Regions from separate parts of the Schaalia dentiphila ATCC 17982 genome, predicted to be linked through region 2. Evidence: riboswitches for the same ligand, from Rfam matches in the RefSeq annotation. Region 2 holds a riboswitch; the other holds the start of a gene.

Region 1 (8,441 bases), 2.1 Mb from region 2:
ACGTTGGACGCCGCCGATTCCGAGCACGACGAGGCCCGCTTCGTCGTCGGCGAGATCGACCGCCTCGCGGACTCCGGCGTCGAATGGGGTGACATCGCGGTCTTCTACCGCACGAATGCGCAGTCCCGCGCGCTGGAGGAACTCCTCGTGCGCCAGGGCATCCCGTACCGCGTCGTCGGCGGCACCCGCTTCTACGAGCGCCGCGAAATCAAGGACGCCTTGGCGTACCTGCAGGTCATCTCCAACCCCGACGACACCGTCGCGGCCCGCCGCGTCCTCAACGTCCCCAAGCGCGGCATCGGCGCGAAGGCCGAAGAGGCGATCGCCGCGCACGCCGCCCACTACGGCATCTCGTTTGGCGCGGCGCTGCGCCACCTGTGGCTGCGCGCCGGCTGCCCCGCGGGTGAGGGCGAGGGGATCGACGTCGATGCGCTCGCTCGTTCCACGTCCCCGGACGAGGCCTCGGCTGATTCTTCGGCTCCCGAGGTCCTCGGGATCACCCCGCGCGCCGCGAAGTCGGCGGCTGCATTCTGGGGACTCATCGAGACGCTGCGCGCCGCGGAGGCGCGGGGTGCATCGCAGGCCGACATCCTCGAAGAGGTCCTGGATCGTACCGGCTACCTGGCTGAGCTGCGCCGCAGCGAGGACCCGCAGGACGCCTCGCGCGTGGAAAACCTGGCGGAACTGCACTCGGTCGCGGGTGCCTTCGCAGCCGACGCTCCCGGCGGAACCCTCGCGGACTTCCTCGAGCGCGTCGCCCTCGTGGCCGACTCGGACCAGGTTCCCGCGGAGGGCGAGCGCGGTGGGCAGGTCACCCTCATGACCGTGCACACCGCGAAGGGCCTCGAATTCCCGGTCGTGTTCGTCACCGGCATGGAGGACGGCACTTTCCCGCACCAGCGCAGCCTCGGCGACGAGAGTGAGCTGGAGGAGGAACGCCGACTGGCATACGTTGCGATTACGCGTGCGCGCGAACACCTGTACCTGACGCGCGCGGCCGTACGCAGCGCCTGGGGGACTCCGCAGGAGATGCCGCCCTCGAGGTTCCTCGACGACATCCCTGCCGAGCTCCTCGACCTGCGCCGTGCGGCCACGTCGGGGGAGCGGATGCGAGCGTCCTACGGCGGTTCCTACGGGTCCGGATCGTACGGCTCGGGTTCCTATGGGCGCTCCCGTCGCTCCGAGGGACGCGACCCGTGGGGCGACACCGACACGGGCGCCTTTGGCTCCGGCCGTGGCGGTGCCTCCGCCCAGCCCGCCGGCGTACGCAAGGTGACGCGCATGGGGGTTGCTCCTGCGGCCAAGCCTGCCGAGGATAAGCCGGTGCTCTCCCTCAAGGTCGGCGACCGCATCAAGCACGCAACCCTGGGGGCCGGCACCGTCACCGGCATCGAAGGCGAGGGGCCGCGCACCGTGGCCCGCATCCGCTTCGGCCTGGGCGAGAAGCGCCTGCTCGTGCGCATGGCTCCGATGCAGAAGATTTCGTAGCGTATCCCGGCTAGTGCCCAGCACTGCTCGGTTTGTTTGTGGCCCCGCGGGTGTTCCGGGCGCCATGTGGCCTGTCTCGTGGGCCGGGCTGCTTGATGCACCCGCGGGCGGCGGCCTGCTCGCGAGCCGTCCGCGCCGCGAGCCTTCGGCTCGGCGCGTCGTCTCGAAGCCCGGCCAGGCCCTGCCGCCGCCCACGGGCTCCGCAGCCAGGCCCTCCGACGCCCTCCTATGGTGTGCGTGTTCTGGATAGGAAGCTCTGTTCTGGATAGGAACGGTGCTTCTGGATAGCTTATTAACCTATCCAGAACGCAATAGCGTATCCAGATTGCTGTTTCCTATCCAGTTTGGTGGTGTGTGCCAGCCCGCCGGCTTGCTTGCTGCGTGGCAGTGGGGGTTTTGCGCCATGCGGAGCCTTCTAGCGGCGTGTCGCCGGCGTGTCGGAGCCTTGAATGGCGTAATTTCCCCTGATTGGTGGCGGTGTGGCCGCCAAACTGCGGACCGATTGGGCGAGTAACGCTGATAACGGGCTGTTTTGTGCAATGGGTCTGCACTGTGGCGGAATCGGTGGGCGTCACTGCGTTGGCTGATTGTTGCGGTGCTGCACGGTGTCATGCTCGCCTCGGTCCCGGCTGCTGGGCCCATCTACTGGCAGTGTTAACCCTTCAATGCACAGCTAAACCCACCTGGTGGCGGCTGGGCGCTGCCGCCCACGCTCCACCAGGTGGGTTAACGTGCGCGACAAAGTGTGTCGATTCGCCACGCACTGGGCCTCACGGATATGGGAGCTACGTCCATGCTCGCCGAGATTGAAGGACCTGCCGCTCGTGTCGTACAGCTGCGTAGCGGGCGAAAAGCGGTGCACCGCTGGTGCTACGACGCCCTGCGCGTCCCACCGACCCCAGCAACTGACCCCGCAACGCAAAGCGTTGACAAAAGGAAGTGGCTCTACGGTCAAGGTTGTGACAAGCCTTGATAATGGGAGGAAATGGCGCGTTGACGCCGGTCGCACGTTAGAATTATTGCGCTGACCACACCACGTTCAACGGAGGGAATAAGGTGGATCTCTACGAGTACCAGGCCCGGCAGATGTTCAAGGAGCACGGCGTGCCCGTGCTCGACTATCGCCTGGCGTCAACCCCCGAAGAGGCGCGCGAGGGTGCGCGCGAGCTCCTGGCGGACGGTGCGTTGCTGCTGGTCGTCAAGGCGCAGGTGAAGACCGGCGGCCGCGGCAAGGCCGGCGGCGTCAAGCTCGCCCACACCGCCGACGAGGCCTATGAGAAGGCTGAGGCGATCCTCGGCCTCGATATCAAGGGCCACATTGTCAAGAAGGTCATGATCGCGTCCGGCGCGGACATTGCCGCCGAATACTACTTCTCGATCCTGCTGGACCGCTCGAACCGCCGCCACCTGGCGATGTGCTCGCGCGAAGGTGGCATGGACATTGAGACCCTCGCCAAGGAGCGCCCCGAGGCTCTCGCGCGCGTCCCCCTCGATCCCACCGTTGGTATCGACGCCGAGGTCGCCCGCCACATCGCCAAGGAAGCGGGCTTCGACGAGGAAACGGCCGAGGCCATCGCCCCCGTCCTCGAAACCCTGTGGACCGTCTACCGTGATGAGGACGCGACCCTGGTCGAGGTCAACCCGCTGGTCTCCAGCCCCGACGGCTCCGTGTGGGCGGTTGACGGCAAGGTCACCCTCGACGACAACGCCCGCTTCCGTCACCCCGGCCACGCCGAGCTGGTGGACGTGGCCGCGCAGGATCCGCGCGAGGCCGCCGCGAAGGCAGCCGGGCTCAACTACGTGCGCCTGGAGGGCCAGGTCGGCATCATCGGTAACGGCGCGGGCCTGGTCATGTCGACGCTCGACGTGGTCGCGATGGCCGGCGAGGAGTTCGGCGGCATGAAGCCCGCGAACTTCCTCGACATCGGCGGCGGCGCCTCTGCCGAGGTCATGGCGAAGGGCCTGGACATCATCCTCGGCGACGAGCAGGTGCGCTCCGTGTTCGTCAACGTCTTCGGTGGCATCACCGCCTGTGACCAGGTCGCCCGAGGCATCATCGGTGCGCTCGAGACGCTGGGCGACGCGGCCTCGAAGCCTCTCGTCGTGCGCCTTGACGGCAACAAGGTCGAGGAGGGCCGCGCGATTCTCGCCGAGGCTGCGCACCCGCTCGTCCACATGGAAGAAACAATGGACGGCGCGGCCCGGCGTGCAGCTGAGCTCGCAGCCCAGGCCTCGTCGAAGTAACGACCCGAGAATCGCAGGAGAACACCATGACTATCTTCGTCAACTCTGACACCCGGGTCATCGTCCAGGGCATGACTGGCGCCGAGGGCCGCAAGCACACCCAGCGCATGCTGAGTGCCGGCACGGCCATCGTGGGCGGCACGAACCCGCGCAAGGCCGGCACGACCGTCACCTTCGACGTGCAGGGCTACGGCCCGGGCGCCGACAAGGTGACCGACGGCCAGGTTGAGGTCCCCGTCTTCGGCACGGTTGCCGAGGCCCGCGAGGCCACCGGCGCGAACGCCTCCGTCATCTTCGTGCCCCCGGCCTTCGCGAAGGGAGCCGCCCTCGAGGCCATCGACGCGGGCATCGAAACGATCGTCCTCATCACCGAGGGCATCCCCGTGCAGGATTCCACGATCGTCGTCGAGCGCGCGCTCGCGGCGGGCGTGCGCCTGATCGGCCCGAATTGCCCCGGCATCATCTCGCCCGGGCAGGCGAACCTGGGTATCACTCCGGCGGACATCACGGGACCGGGACGCCTCGGCCTTGTCTCGAAGTCGGGCACGCTGACCTACCAGCTCATGTACGAGCTGCGCGATTTTGGCTTCACGACGTGCCTGGGTATCGGCGGCGACCCGGTCGTGGGCACCACCCACATCGACGCGCTGGCGGCTTTTGAGGCGGACCCCGACACGGACCTCGTCATCATGATTGGTGAGATCGGCGGTGACGCCGAGGAGCGCGCGGCCGCCTGGATCCAGGAGAATATGACGAAGCCCGTCGTCGCCTACATCGCGGGCTTCACGGCCCCCGAGGGCAAGACCATGGGGCACGCCGGTGCGATCGTATCCGGCTCGTCCGGCACCGCTGCCGCGAAGGCGGAGGCGCTCGAGGCCGTGGGCGTGCGCGTGGGGCGCACTCCTTCGCAGACAGCGCAGATCGCGCGCGAGATCCTCTCGCGCTAACGTCACAGCACAAATCGGCCCGGGGTCGGCGCGCAGCGTCGCGGCCCCGGGCCGATTCTGACACTATGGGCCTGTGAGCGAGCGCATCAGAGAAGTACCCAGTCCCCGGCGAACCACGACCACGTACGTGGCGGATCGAGCGACGATCCGTGTGGCTGTCCCGCAGGGGTGGGCGCGCGGTGTGCTCGCGGGAGTTGAGGCGGCCTTCGCGGGCTGGGGTCTGATCACGGTGTTCACGATGATCGCCTATCTGACGCTGCGATCGAACTCGTGGATGAATGACACGACGCCGCGCGACGCGCTCGGCCTGGGCGGGGACCTGTGGGCCGCCGTCATTGGCGGCACGTCGGTCGTGGGTGACGTGCACTATCGCGCGATCCCGACGCTGATGGGTGCTCTGCTGGTCGTGTTGGTGCGGATTCTGCTACGCACGACGGCGGGTTATCCGCGCAGTGCCGCGCTGTTTGCCGTGCCTGGCTTCCTGCTGACTTCGTGGCTCCTGGCGGGGGCTTCCGGTATTCATTCGCATTGGTGGACGGGCACGATCGGCGGCGTGTTGATCCCGCTGATCGGCTCGGTGTGGTTCGTCGCCTCGGGCTATTCGCGCGACCATGAGGCACCGTCGATGCAGCACTGGATTTCGGGTGGCCTGAAGCTGGGTGGCCTGTCTGTGGTGGTCCTCGCGGCCGCCTCATTCGTCGCCTCGGTCATTGCGCTCGTCGCGGGGTGGAGCCGTATGGCGGGCATTCTGGAGCTCCTGGGTGCGTCATCGGCCGTGGATACGTCGTTCATCGTCGGCGGGCAGGCGCTGTTTGCGCCGACGATCATGGCGTGGGTGGCCTCCTGGTGGTCGGGCGCAGGCTTCTTGACGGCGACGGATTCGTTGCATTCGCCGATGGTTGTCGGCTCCGGGCCGATCCCGCCGATTCCGCTGTTGGGTGCCGTCCCACAGACCGCTCCCGGTATGTGGGTGCTCCTCGCGCCGATCGCGCTGGGTATCGGCCTCGGTTTCGTCGCGGCTCGTTGGTTCCGTCGTGAGCACCTGCTGCACCAGACCGCTCAGGGGGTCCTGGCCTCGTTGATCACCGCGTCGGTGACGGCCCTGTGGATGTGGAGCGCGACGATGAGCATGGGCTCCGTGCGCCTCGCATTGATGGGCCCGCGCGTGGGGTGGGCGACGCTCGCCCTCGTGCTCGAGATCGCCCTGCCCGCGCTGATCATCGCCCTGGCGACCCACCCGACGACCCGTGCCCTCCTCGGCGAGGGCGCCGGTCGCGTACGCAACGAGGGCGAGGCCCTGCGCCGCCGCGCCGCCGAGCGTGCATCCCGCGTGGGAGCCGCTGCCTCGACGATGGACGAGGCCTGGGCTGAGGCTTCCGATCCCGCTGAGGTGGGCGACACGGAAGCAAGCGCCGACGAGGCCGGGGCTGAGGATCTCGAAGCGGTGGCCGATGGGGGGAGAAGTGGACGAGAAGCCCGAGGAGACCAGCGAAACCGCCGCCGATGACGCTGCGGGCAGCGAAGCGGTCGAGGCCGAAGGTGACGCGGAAGACCCCGAGACGAAGGCGACGCGGCGCGAGGGCCTGAACTAGACTGGGAGACGCCGCGACTGGCGAGGGTGGATGACCACCGGGGAGCGGCCGCATTTCCCGCGAGGCGTCGCCCGCCTGGGCGCCTGGGTTTGGTCTCAACCTGGAGGAACTATGTCCGTCTCCCTGGACAACCTGGAACCCATCGACGTGCGCCCCATCAAGCGGGCACTGATCTCCGTGTATGACAAGACGGGCTTGGAGGACCTTGCTCGCGCCCTTGGCGAGGCCGGCGTGGAGATCGTCTCCACCGGCTCCACGGCTGCCCGCATCGCGGCCGCTGGCGTGGCTGTGACCCCGGTCGACGACGTGACCGGTTTCCCCGAGGTGCTCGAGGGCCGAGTGAAGACCCTGCACCCCTTCATCCATTCCGGCATCCTGGCCGATCAGCGTAAGGCCGCGCACCGCGAGCAGATCGCGCAGCTCGGTATCCAGGCGTTTGACCTGGTCGTGTGCAACCTGTACCCCTTCCAGGACACGGTTGCGTCGGGCGCGTCCTTCGACGAGTGTGTCGAGCAGATTGACATCGGTGGCCCTTCCATGGTGCGAGCCGCCGCGAAGAATCATCCGTCGGTCGCGGTCGTGACCTCTCCGGAGCGTTACGCGGATGTGGCCGAGGCCGTGGCGGGGGAGGGCTTCACCCTCGAGCAGCGCCGCGTGCTGGCCGCCGAGGCCTTCGCCCATACGGCGACCTACGACCTAGCGATCGCCGGCTGGCTGGCTGACGAGCTGGACCTCGAGGACGTGCGCGAGACCCTCGACGATGCCGCCGAGACTCACCTGGACGCCTCCGACGCTGCGTTCCTGGAGTCGCTGGGCTACCAGACCGAGGAAGACTACGTGGTGAAGGCCCCCGAGGAGGAGGAGGGGCAGGCCTCGGGCATGCCCGTGTTCGTCGCCGACGCGTTCGAGCGCGTGGAGTCGCTGCGCTACGGCGAGAACCCGCACCAGGGTGCGGCCGTGTACCGTGAGATCGACGAGTCCTTCGAGGACGAGGAGGCCGACGACGAGGCGTTGGCCTCGGGCATTGCGAATGCGCGCCAGCTGCATGGCAAGGCCATGAGCTACAACAACTACACGGATGGTGACGCCGCCCTGCGCGCCGCCTACGATCATGAGCGCCCCTGCGTCGCGATCATCAAGCACGCGAACCCCTGCGGCATTGCGGTGGCTGACGACGTGGCCAAGGCGCACCGCCTCGCGCACGCCTGCGACCCCGTGTCGGCGTTCGGCGGTGTGATCGCCGTGAACCGCCCGGTGAGCGTGGAGCTGGCCCGCCAGATCGTCCCGATCTTCACCGAGGTTGTGCTGGCCCCCGATTACGAGGAGGGTGCGCTCAAGGTGCTGAGTGCGAAGAAGAACCTGCGCGTTCTGCAGGTTGAGCCCCCGGCTCGCGGCTCGTACGAGTTCAAGCAGATCAGCGGCGGCTTGCTGGTCCAGGAGCGCGACGATATTGACGCGCCCGGCGATTCCCCGGAGAACTGGACGCTTGCGGCAGGTGCTCCCGCCGACGAGGCGACGCTGGCGGACCTGGAGTTCGCGTGGCGCACGGTGCGCGCGGTGCGCTCGAACGCGATCCTGCTGGTCAAGGACGGCGCCTCGGTGGGTGTTGGCATGGGCCAGGTGAACCGCGTGGACTCCTGCAAGCTGGCGGTTGAGCGTGCGAACACGCTGGGCTCGCGCTCGACGGGTGACGCGGCGGCGTCCAACGTGGACAGCGCGGGCGGCGCTCGCGCCTCCGAGGTCGTGGGTGATGCTCCCGAGCAGCGTTCCATTGGCGCGGTCGCCGCGTCGGATGCGTTCTTCCCCTTCGCGGATGGCCTGCAGGTGCTCATCGATGCGGGCGTGAAGGCTGTCGTTCAGCCCGGCGGCTCGGTGCGTGACCAGGAGTCGATTGACGCGGCGAACGCTGCGGGCATCACGATGTACCTGACGGGCACGCGCCACTTCGCGCACTGATCATTCCCGCTCATGGGCACCAGGGGGCGAGCGCCGGTGTGGCGCTCGCCCCCTGAGATCTGCGCCCGTGTGCTTGACAGGGAGTGGTGGACAGCATATTGTTCAATTGTTGAATGAAAGGCTGTTAGCCCTGTTGAAAGGTGTCGTATGACCACCCTGACCGCTTCCCCCGTCGCCGCGCGTGAGAACCGCGTTCTCGCCGATCGCCTCGGTG
Region 2 (8,441 bases):
CCAGATCGCCATAACCTATCCGCATCGTTATGGCATATCCTCCCGGCCCATGCCCGCGGCAAGTGGGGCGCGAGGCTCTTATCGGTCAATCCTGTAGTCCTGTGTCTCGAAGCTTGGTCACCAACAGGGTTTGCGTGAAGGTGCGCGCTCGCAGGCCAGGGTCTCTTTCGTGTGAGTGCCTGGTCGGCTTTCGGGAGTGCACGAGGGACGCGCGTGGGGAAGGGGGAGTGGCGCTGAGCGTGTCTCACAACGCTTCTGGATGGATGCTTGAAAGGGTTATGCAGTGAATGATGTAGCCCACACAAACCATTATGAGGGGGTGACGGATCCCTGTGATGCGGGTGGCAAAGGGTGCTCCTGTGTGCCGGTGTCAAACTCTCGTGAGACTTATGAACTGCTCATTGTGTGAGCACTGCCGTGAGGTACTGCGATGGGGCCTCGCCGCGCTGTCCAAGCCAGTGTGAATTGCCCAGTGGTTGCGGTGATGTGCGGCCGTGGTGGGGCGTGAAAGATAAAGGTGTGGCCCGAGCCAATTGGCTCGGGCCACACCTAATCACACACAGAGAGGAAAGGCTTAGTAGGCCCCCTCGTGACGCAGGATCGCGGGGATGGTCTGAAGCACGATCCACGCGTCGAGGGTGAGGGAGCGGTGCTGGGCGTAGGAGAGGTCCAGGTGGACGGTCTCATCCCAGGAGAGGTTCGAGCGGCCGGAGATCTGCCAGAGGCCGGTGATGCCGGGGCGGACGGCGAACTTACCCATCACGCGGGGTTCGTACTGTGCGACCTCGCTGGGGAGCGGGGGGCGCGGGCCCACGAGGGACATGTCGCCACGCAGGACGTTGAATAGCTGGGGCAGCTCGTCAATCGACGTCTTGCGCAGGAAGGCTCCGATGCGCGTAATGCGCGGATCATTGGCCATTTTAAACATGATCGAATTTCCGGCGGAGGAGTCGGCCTCGTTGGCCTCCATGAGGGAGGCCTTGAGCTCTTCGGCGTCCACACGCATGGTGCGGAACTTAAACATGGTAAAAGTCTTGCCGTTGAGGCCGACGCGCTCCTGAGTGAAGAAAACGGGGCCTCCGTCGTTCAGGTGCACCATCGCGGCGACAATGATCCACAGCGGGGTCAGCAGGATAATGCCGAAAAGAGCTGCGAAAATGTCGCACATGCGCTTGATGGCGTTGTCGGCGGAGGCGGCAAGATCCGACGCGTGCTCGAATGCGTGAGCCGTGGATGCGGCTCGTGCGGTGGGCTTCGTCAATGTTGTCATCTGTGCGCCTTCCTTCAACTTCATCAAACTCAAATGCTGCATGTCGGTTAGAGGCGGAAAACCGCTCTGGACTGGGATGTCTGCTAGGCAAACGTCCCTGGTGCAACTCAGTCACCGTTAGGTGTTAACCCTAGTCTATCCACATGGTTAGCTTGGTTGCTAACCAAAAGGTTAAGTACAAGCGAAAGAGGGCTGTGATTTCGTACACCTGACGAGTTGTGCAAGTCAGACCTGAACGTTGCATGACCGGCTGGTAGCTTGCTGACACCATGGCAGAATGCGCGCAAAACCGCCGAGCGATAGACTGGTAAGCGTGTCGTGACTGGCGAACAGGTGGGCCACCACCGGGGAGCGACGCGTCGGCATCGATAGCCGCCCGCCTGGGCTAGAGGCCACTGCCAACCATCATCGGATGATCAATAGGAGAACCCCATGGATTCCCTCAATGACATGACACTTGCGCAGCTGGATCCTGAGATTCAGGCCGTTCTGGACGCCGAGCTTGGTCGCCAGCGTGACACTCTTGAGATGATCGCCTCGGAGAACTTTGTCCCGCGCGCCGTCCTCGAGGCGCAGGGCTCGGTCCTGACGAATAAGTATGCCGAGGGCTACCCGGGCCGCCGCTACTACGGTGGCTGCGAGTTCGTGGATGTCGCAGAGTCTCTCGCCATCGAACGTGCGAAGCAGGTTTTCGGCGGCGACTACGTCAACGTTCAGCCCCACGCCGGTGCGCAGGCCAATGCCGCCGCACTCATGGCTATGGCGAACGTCGGCGACCCGATCCTCGGCCTGTCGCTGGCTCACGGCGGTCACCTGACCCACGGCATGCGCCTGAACTTCTCGGGCAAGAACTACAAGGCCGTCGCCTACGAGGTTGACCGCGAGACCATGCGCATCGAGCCTGAGAAGGTCCGTGAGGCTGCCCTCGCGGAGCGTCCGCGCGTCATCATCGCCGGCTGGTCCGCCTACCCGCGTCACCTTGACTTCCAGGCCTTCCGCGACATCGCGGACGAGGTCGGCGCCGCCCTCTGGGTGGACATGGCTCACTTCGCGGGCCTCGTGGCCGCGGGGCTGCACCCGAACCCCGTCCCCTTCGCTGACGTGGTGACGACGACGGTCCACAAGACCCTGGGTGGTCCTCGTTCTGGCATGATCCTGTCCTCGCGCGGCGAGCAGTGGGGCAAGAAGCTGAACTCTTCGGTGTTCCCCGGCCAGCAGGGCGGCCCCCTCATGCATGCGATCGCTGCGAAGGCCATCGCCATGAAGGTCGCGCAGACCGACGAATTCAAGGACCGCCAGCGCCGCACCCTCGAGGGCGCGCAGATCATCGCCGAGCGCCTGGGCGCTGACGACGCGAAGAAGGCCGGCATCAAGCTGGTCACGGGCGGCACCGACGTGCACCTCGTCCTCGTTGACCTGGTTGATTCCGAGCTCAACGGTCAGCAGGCCGAGGATCTGCTGCACGAGGTCGGTATTACCGTCAACCGCAACGCCGTTCCCTTCGACCCTCGTCCGCCGGCCGTCACCTCGGGCCTGCGCATCGGCACCCCTGCCCTTGCGACGCGTGGTTTCGACGCCGAGGACTTCGCCGAGGTTGCGGACATCATTGGCACGACCCTGTCTCAGGGGGCGTCCGGCGGCAACGTTGAGGTGGACGCCCTGCGCGCCCGCGTCAAGAAGCTGACGGACAAGCACCCGCTGTACGCCGGGCTCTGATCGTGAGGGCTCCCTGGGAGGGCCCCGCCGGGGTCCTGGATGGCAAGGCGACCGCTGCCGCCATTAAGGCGGAGCTGAAGGAGCGCGTCGATCGTCTGCGCGAGGCCGGGGTTGTCCCGGGCCTCGGCACGATCCTCGTGGGCGAGGACCCCGGGTCCGTCGCCTACGTCGCCGGCAAGCACCGCGATTGCGCTGAGATCGGCGCCGAGTCGATCCGTGTGGACCTGCCGGCCGACGCGACGCAAGAACAGGTGGAGGCCGCGATCGATCAGCTCAACGCGGATCCTGCCTGCACGGGCTACATCGTGCAGCTGCCCCTGCCGCGCGGCATCGATACGAACGCCGTCCTGGAGCGTATCGACCCCGCGAAGGACGCAGACGGCCTGCATCCGATGAACCTCGGACGCCTCGTGTTGCGAGGCTCGGGGCCCATCGATTCGCCTCTGCCGTGCACGCCGCGCGCGGTCATCGAGCTCATGGAACGCCATGGGATCGACCTGGCCGGCAAGAACGTGTGTGTCATCGGTCGAGGCGTGACCGTGGGTCGTTCGATCGGCCTGCTGCTCATGCGCAAGGAAGTGAACGCGACGGTCGACGTGTGCCACACGGGCACGACCGACCTGGCTGATCACGTGCGTCGTGCGGACGTCATCGTGGCCGCGGCGGGCTCCGCGGGGATTATCACCCGCGACATGGTGGCCCCCGGTGCCATCGTCCTCGACGTCGGCGTGAGCCGCGTGCAGGGCGAGGACGGCAAGGCTCGACTGATGGGCGACGTCGCGGACGGCGTCGATGAGGTGGCCAGCTGGCTCAGCCCCAACCCCGGCGGTGTTGGCCCGATGACGCGGGCCCTCCTGGTGACGAACGTCGTCGAGGCAGCCGAACGCCAGGCGGGAATCAGCGCAAACTGACAGGCGCGCGTGGCCTCGGTCAACGTGGAGGTCGCGCGCGAACGCAGCGGAGGCGCGGTGAGGATGTCCATTCCTCGCCGCGCCTCCTCGTTCCTCTAGACTGAAGAAAACTCGCGTAAGGAGAAAACGATGACTCTGACGGTGACCACCGTGAACCTGAACGGCATCCGCGCCGCCCACAAGCGTGGATTCCTCGACTGGCTGGAGGCAAGCGATACGGATGTGCTGCTCATGCAGGAGGTGCGCGCGCCTGAGGAGATCTCTCGTGAGATCATGGGCGAGGCCTGGGAGAGCGTGTGGGTTCCCTGTCGTATCAAGGGGCGCGCGGGTATAGGCGTGGCAGTGCGACGCGGGCGCGCGGTCTTGGAAGGTGAGCCTCGCCTGATTCTCGATGAGGCCGAGACGGACGTGGATTCGGGCCGTTGGCTTGAGGCCGTCGTGCGTCCCGAGGGCGGCGACACCCCCGTGCGCGTTGTCTCCGCTTACTTCCATTCGGGCGAGAAGGATACTCCCAAGCAGGAGGCGAAGATGGCGCACCTGCCCCGCATCGGCGCGCGCATGGCTGAGCTCATCGCCGAAGAGGCTGCCGGTGGCATCTCCTCGCTCGTGTGCGGCGACTTCAACGTCGTGCGCTCGGAGGCTGACATTAAGAACTGGAAGCCGAACCACAACAAGCGCGCCGGCGTCCTCGACGAGGAGATCGCCTTCCTCAACCGGTGGGTGGAGGAGGGGTGGCGCGATACCGTGCGCGACCTGGCCGGCGATGTGCAGGGCCCCTACTCGTGGTGGTCGTGGCGTGGCCAGGCCTTCGTCAACAACGCGGGCTGGCGCATCGACTACCAGTACGCGACGCCCGCCCTGGGCGAGCGCGCGCGTTCCTTCGAGATCGGCCGCGCCGATGAGTACGCGGAGCGCTTCTCGGATCATGCGCCGGTCTCGGTGACCTACGAGATCTGACATTTCAACGACGCGGCCGTGGCCTGGGAATGCTCCCTGGGCCGCGGCCTTTCGTGTGTGTTGAGGTGCCCGTGGATGGCCGTTGCCTCCGGCGCCCGGATACCAGCGTGCGCAGGGCTGGTGGCAGGGAATCAGTGGCCGGAGGCGTCGAAGTCGAAGAGGGCCATCGAGGAATAGATGCCCGAGGGGGCGATGCGGTCCAGACGGAAACCGGGAACGATCCAGGAGGCCTCAACGGTCGCGCCGATGTCGAGTGCCATGTCCAGGGCGACGTCGTCGACGTCCTGAGCCAGCGTTACGTGAGGGTGATACGGAAAGCGCGTCTCGTGGTCCAGGGGGCCGGAGCGGATCTCCTCGGCGAGGTCCGTGCAGTCGGAGGCGCCTTCGGCCAGCGTCATGAAAGCGACGTTGGAGACGGGGCGGAAGGAATCGGTGCCCGACAGGGTGACGCGGAAGGGGGAATGCCTCGATGCGATGGAGCGCAGGTGGTCGATGACTTCGGCGCGCGCTTCTCGTGCGACGGGCGTGGGCGGCATCAGCGTGATGTGCGCGGGGATGCGTGATCCTGCAAGGTCTCCCAGGCGCAGGCGCAGGTCGGTGAGCTGCGTGACCCACGGTTCGGGGATCGCGACGACGACGCCGAGCCAGTCCTGGCCGGGGAGTCGTTGGGGGAGGAACATGGGGCCTGCCTGTGTCGCGGTTGTGGTGGCTCCACTGTACCGGGTGTCGGGGCGTGTTCGATGAGGCCGTAGCGCTTGAAGGGTGTGAGGGCGTTCACGTAGCCTTGGGGAAGTGAGACCAAGGAGGATCTTGTGACTGATCTCGTGTGGGCCGACGCCGCTACTCCCGATGAAGGGGCCGCGCAGGCCGCAGACCTGTTCCGTGACGCGTTTGGCTACGAGCCTCGGGGCGTGTGGAGCGCGCCCGGGCGCGTCAACATCATCGGCGAGCACGTGGACTACAACGGCGGTCCGTGCGTTCCGATCGCACTGCCGCACCGCGCCTACGTGGCGCTGTCGCCTCGTGAGGATCGGACGATTCGCCTGATTTCGCCGCAGACGCGCGAGGCGATCGACGTCCTCGATCTCGACGTGATCGGTCCGAAGGGAACCCCCGGCGAGGTCGCTAACCACTGGACCGCCTATCTCGCCGGTGTCGCGTGGGCCCTCGAGCAGGCTGGATATGGACCGCTGCCCGGTTTTGACGCGGCTCTGTGGTCGTGCGTGCCCCTGGGAGGTGGCCTGTCGTCGAGCGCCGCGCTCGAGTGTGCGACTGCGGTTGCCCTCGACGAAGTGGGCTCGCTGGGTCTTGCGGGCACGATCGAGGCCCCCAACGACGAGGGGCGCAAGGTGCTCGTGGATGCCGCGCGCGCCGCGGAAAACCAGGTGGCGGGCGCGAACACGGGTGGCCTGGACCAGACGGCGTCCCTGCGCTGCCGCGAGGGGCACGCGCTGGCCCTCGACTGCCGCGACATGTCGACGCGCCAGGTTCCCTTTGACCTGAGCGCGGTGGGTCTCGAGCTTCTCGTCATCGATACGCGTGCCAAGCATTCGCTGGCGGACGGCCAGTACGGGTCGCGCCGCGCGGACTGCGAGGAATCGGCGCGCATCCTGGGAGTGGGCCAGCTCGTGGACGTTGAGGATCTGGATGAGGCCACGGCCGCGCTGGGTAATGAGCGCTTGGCCGCCCGCACTCGCCACGTCGTCTCCGAAATCGCACGCACGCGCGCCTTCATTGAACTTCTCGATGAGGGGCCGCTGGAGGGCACGCGTCTGGCGGTCGCGGGCGCTCTCCTGAACGATTCGCACGACTCGCTGCGCGACGACTACGAGGTCTCCTGTGAGGAGCTGGATGTGGCCGTGGAGGCTGCCCGCGCCGCGGGCGCGCATGGTGCGCGAATGACGGGCGGTGGCTTCGGCGGAAGTGCGATCGCGCTCGTCGACGCGCACGCCGTGGAGGGTGTGGCACGAGCCGTCGCGGCCTCCTACGCGGAGCGAGGCTGGGAGCCTCCCCACTTCATCCGATCCCTCCCGGGAGCTCCCGCCGGACGCCTGGACTGAGTGATCTGTGACAAACCGAGGGGCCGGTGCTTCAGCATTTGAAGCACCGGCCCCGGCCTCGTTACACTGAGGACCAGCAGACACGAGGGAAGGACACTCCGATGGGGATCAGCAAACGAGCATGGCAGGTAGCGGGCGCGGCAGCCGGCGGTGCGAGCCTCTTTGGCGGCGGCCTGGCGATTGGACGCCTCCTGCGGCTGGATTCCCAGCGCGGTGACTACCGCAAGGCATGGGAGAACCACAACCTGGCGACCCTGGACCGCCTGCGTGAGCTCGACGAGCATCCCGAGGGTGAGCGTCCCTACCTGATCGTCTCCCTCGGCGACTCCTCCGTGCAGGGTGTGGGCGCCTCGCGCGTCACCGAGTCCTACCCGGCCTGCCTCGCCTCCTCGATCGCCGCTCAGATGGATCGCGAGGTCCTTCTGCTCAACCTGTCCCTCTCCGGGGCCACGATCGAGTCCGTGGAACTCACTCAGATCCCGCAGATGCGCGGCCTGGGCCTCCTGGACGGCCCCTACCGCCCCGACCTGGTGACGCTGACCATCGGCGGCAACGACGTCATGACCGAGGACATGGCCCCCGGCCAGTTCGAAGAGCGCCTGCGTCGAGTCCTCGCCTTCCTGCCTGCCGACGCGCTCGTCTCCACGATCCCGTCCTTCGGCATCATGCCCCAGGAAAGTCGTGCGCAGGGCATGTCCGACCGTATCGCGTTCGCCGTCTCCGACAGCGACGCGCACCTTGTCGACCTGCGTTCCCTCACCCAGGAATACTCCCTGCCGACCTACACGTTCGCCTACCACGCTGCGGACTTCTTCCACCCGAATTCGGCGGCGTACACCAAGTGGGCCCAGCTCTTCGCAGACGCGTGGGCCACGTCTCGACGTGAGGCAGCCCCCGTCGTCGAGGATGCCCCCCAGTGGGACATGCTCTCGGCGCGGGTGGCACAATCGGAGTATGACGACTGACGGACCGTGGCTCGTCGTCGGGTTGGGTAACCCCGGCGCACAGTATGCCTTCACCCGACACAACGTTGGGTACTTGACCCTCGACGTGCTCGCCTCGCGCGGCGGCGCGACCCTGACCTCGCACCGCTCGCGCACGCACACCGCCGATGTCCGCTTAGGGATCGGCCCCGGCGGCGTGCCTGGACCCCGCGTGATTCTCGCGCGTTCCGACAGCTACATGAACACCTCCGGCGGTCCGATCAGCGCGCTCGCCACCTTCCACAAGATCGACCCCTCGCGCATCCTCGTCATCCACGACGACATGGACCTGCCTGCGCACACGCTGCGCCTCAAGGTCGGCGGCGGAGAGGGCGGTCATAATGGCCTGAAGTCCCTCAGCCAGCACCTGGGCACGCGCGACTACGCGCGCCTGCGCATCGGCGTGGGCCGCCCGCCGGGGCGCATGGACCCCGCCGACTACGTGCTCGCCACCCTGCCCTCCAAGGAACGCTCCGAATGGGACGTGACCTTTGAGCAGGCCGCCGACGTCGTCGAAGACATCGTGACCAAGGGATTTGCTCCC

Evidence for each region. A riboswitch is a leader RNA that binds a small molecule or an ion and turns the genes downstream of it on or off. The one in region 2 is predicted to bind ZMP and ZTP.
Region 1: linked by a shared signal. The riboswitch ahead of purH (bifunctional phosphoribosylaminoimidazolecarboxamide formyltransferase/IMP cyclohydrolase) and the one ahead of glyA (serine hydroxymethyltransferase) in region 2 are both predicted to bind ZMP and ZTP.

The regions. Positions count from the first base shown of each region.
Region 1 is NZ_DS264586.1:2,356,830-2,365,270, reverse strand. It holds gene ACTODO_RS10160 (UvrD-helicase domain-containing protein) at 1-1,488, shown strand, start outside; gene sucC (ADP-forming succinate--CoA ligase subunit beta) at 2,545-3,732, shown strand; gene sucD (succinate--CoA ligase subunit alpha) at 3,759-4,679, shown strand; gene ACTODO_RS10145 (cell division protein PerM) at 4,753-6,186, shown strand; gene ACTODO_RS10910 (hypothetical protein) at 6,131-6,271, shown strand; ZMP/ZTP riboswitch at 6,275-6,359, shown strand; gene purH (bifunctional phosphoribosylaminoimidazolecarboxamide formyltransferase/IMP cyclohydrolase) at 6,383-8,227, shown strand; gene ACTODO_RS10135 (biotin transporter BioY) at 8,375-8,441, shown strand, end outside.
Region 2 is NZ_DS264586.1:213,226-221,666, reverse strand. It holds gene ACTODO_RS00935 (sugar transferase) at 575-1,270, opposite strand; ZMP/ZTP riboswitch at 1,579-1,663, shown strand; gene glyA (serine hydroxymethyltransferase) at 1,703-2,986, shown strand; gene ACTODO_RS00925 (bifunctional methylenetetrahydrofolate dehydrogenase/methenyltetrahydrofolate cyclohydrolase) at 2,989-3,897, shown strand; gene ACTODO_RS00920 (exodeoxyribonuclease III) at 4,027-4,854, shown strand; gene ACTODO_RS00915 (2'-5' RNA ligase family protein) at 4,986-5,534, opposite strand; gene galK (galactokinase) at 5,667-6,914, shown strand; gene ACTODO_RS00905 (SGNH/GDSL hydrolase family protein) at 7,016-7,879, shown strand; gene pth (aminoacyl-tRNA hydrolase) at 7,869-8,441, shown strand, end outside.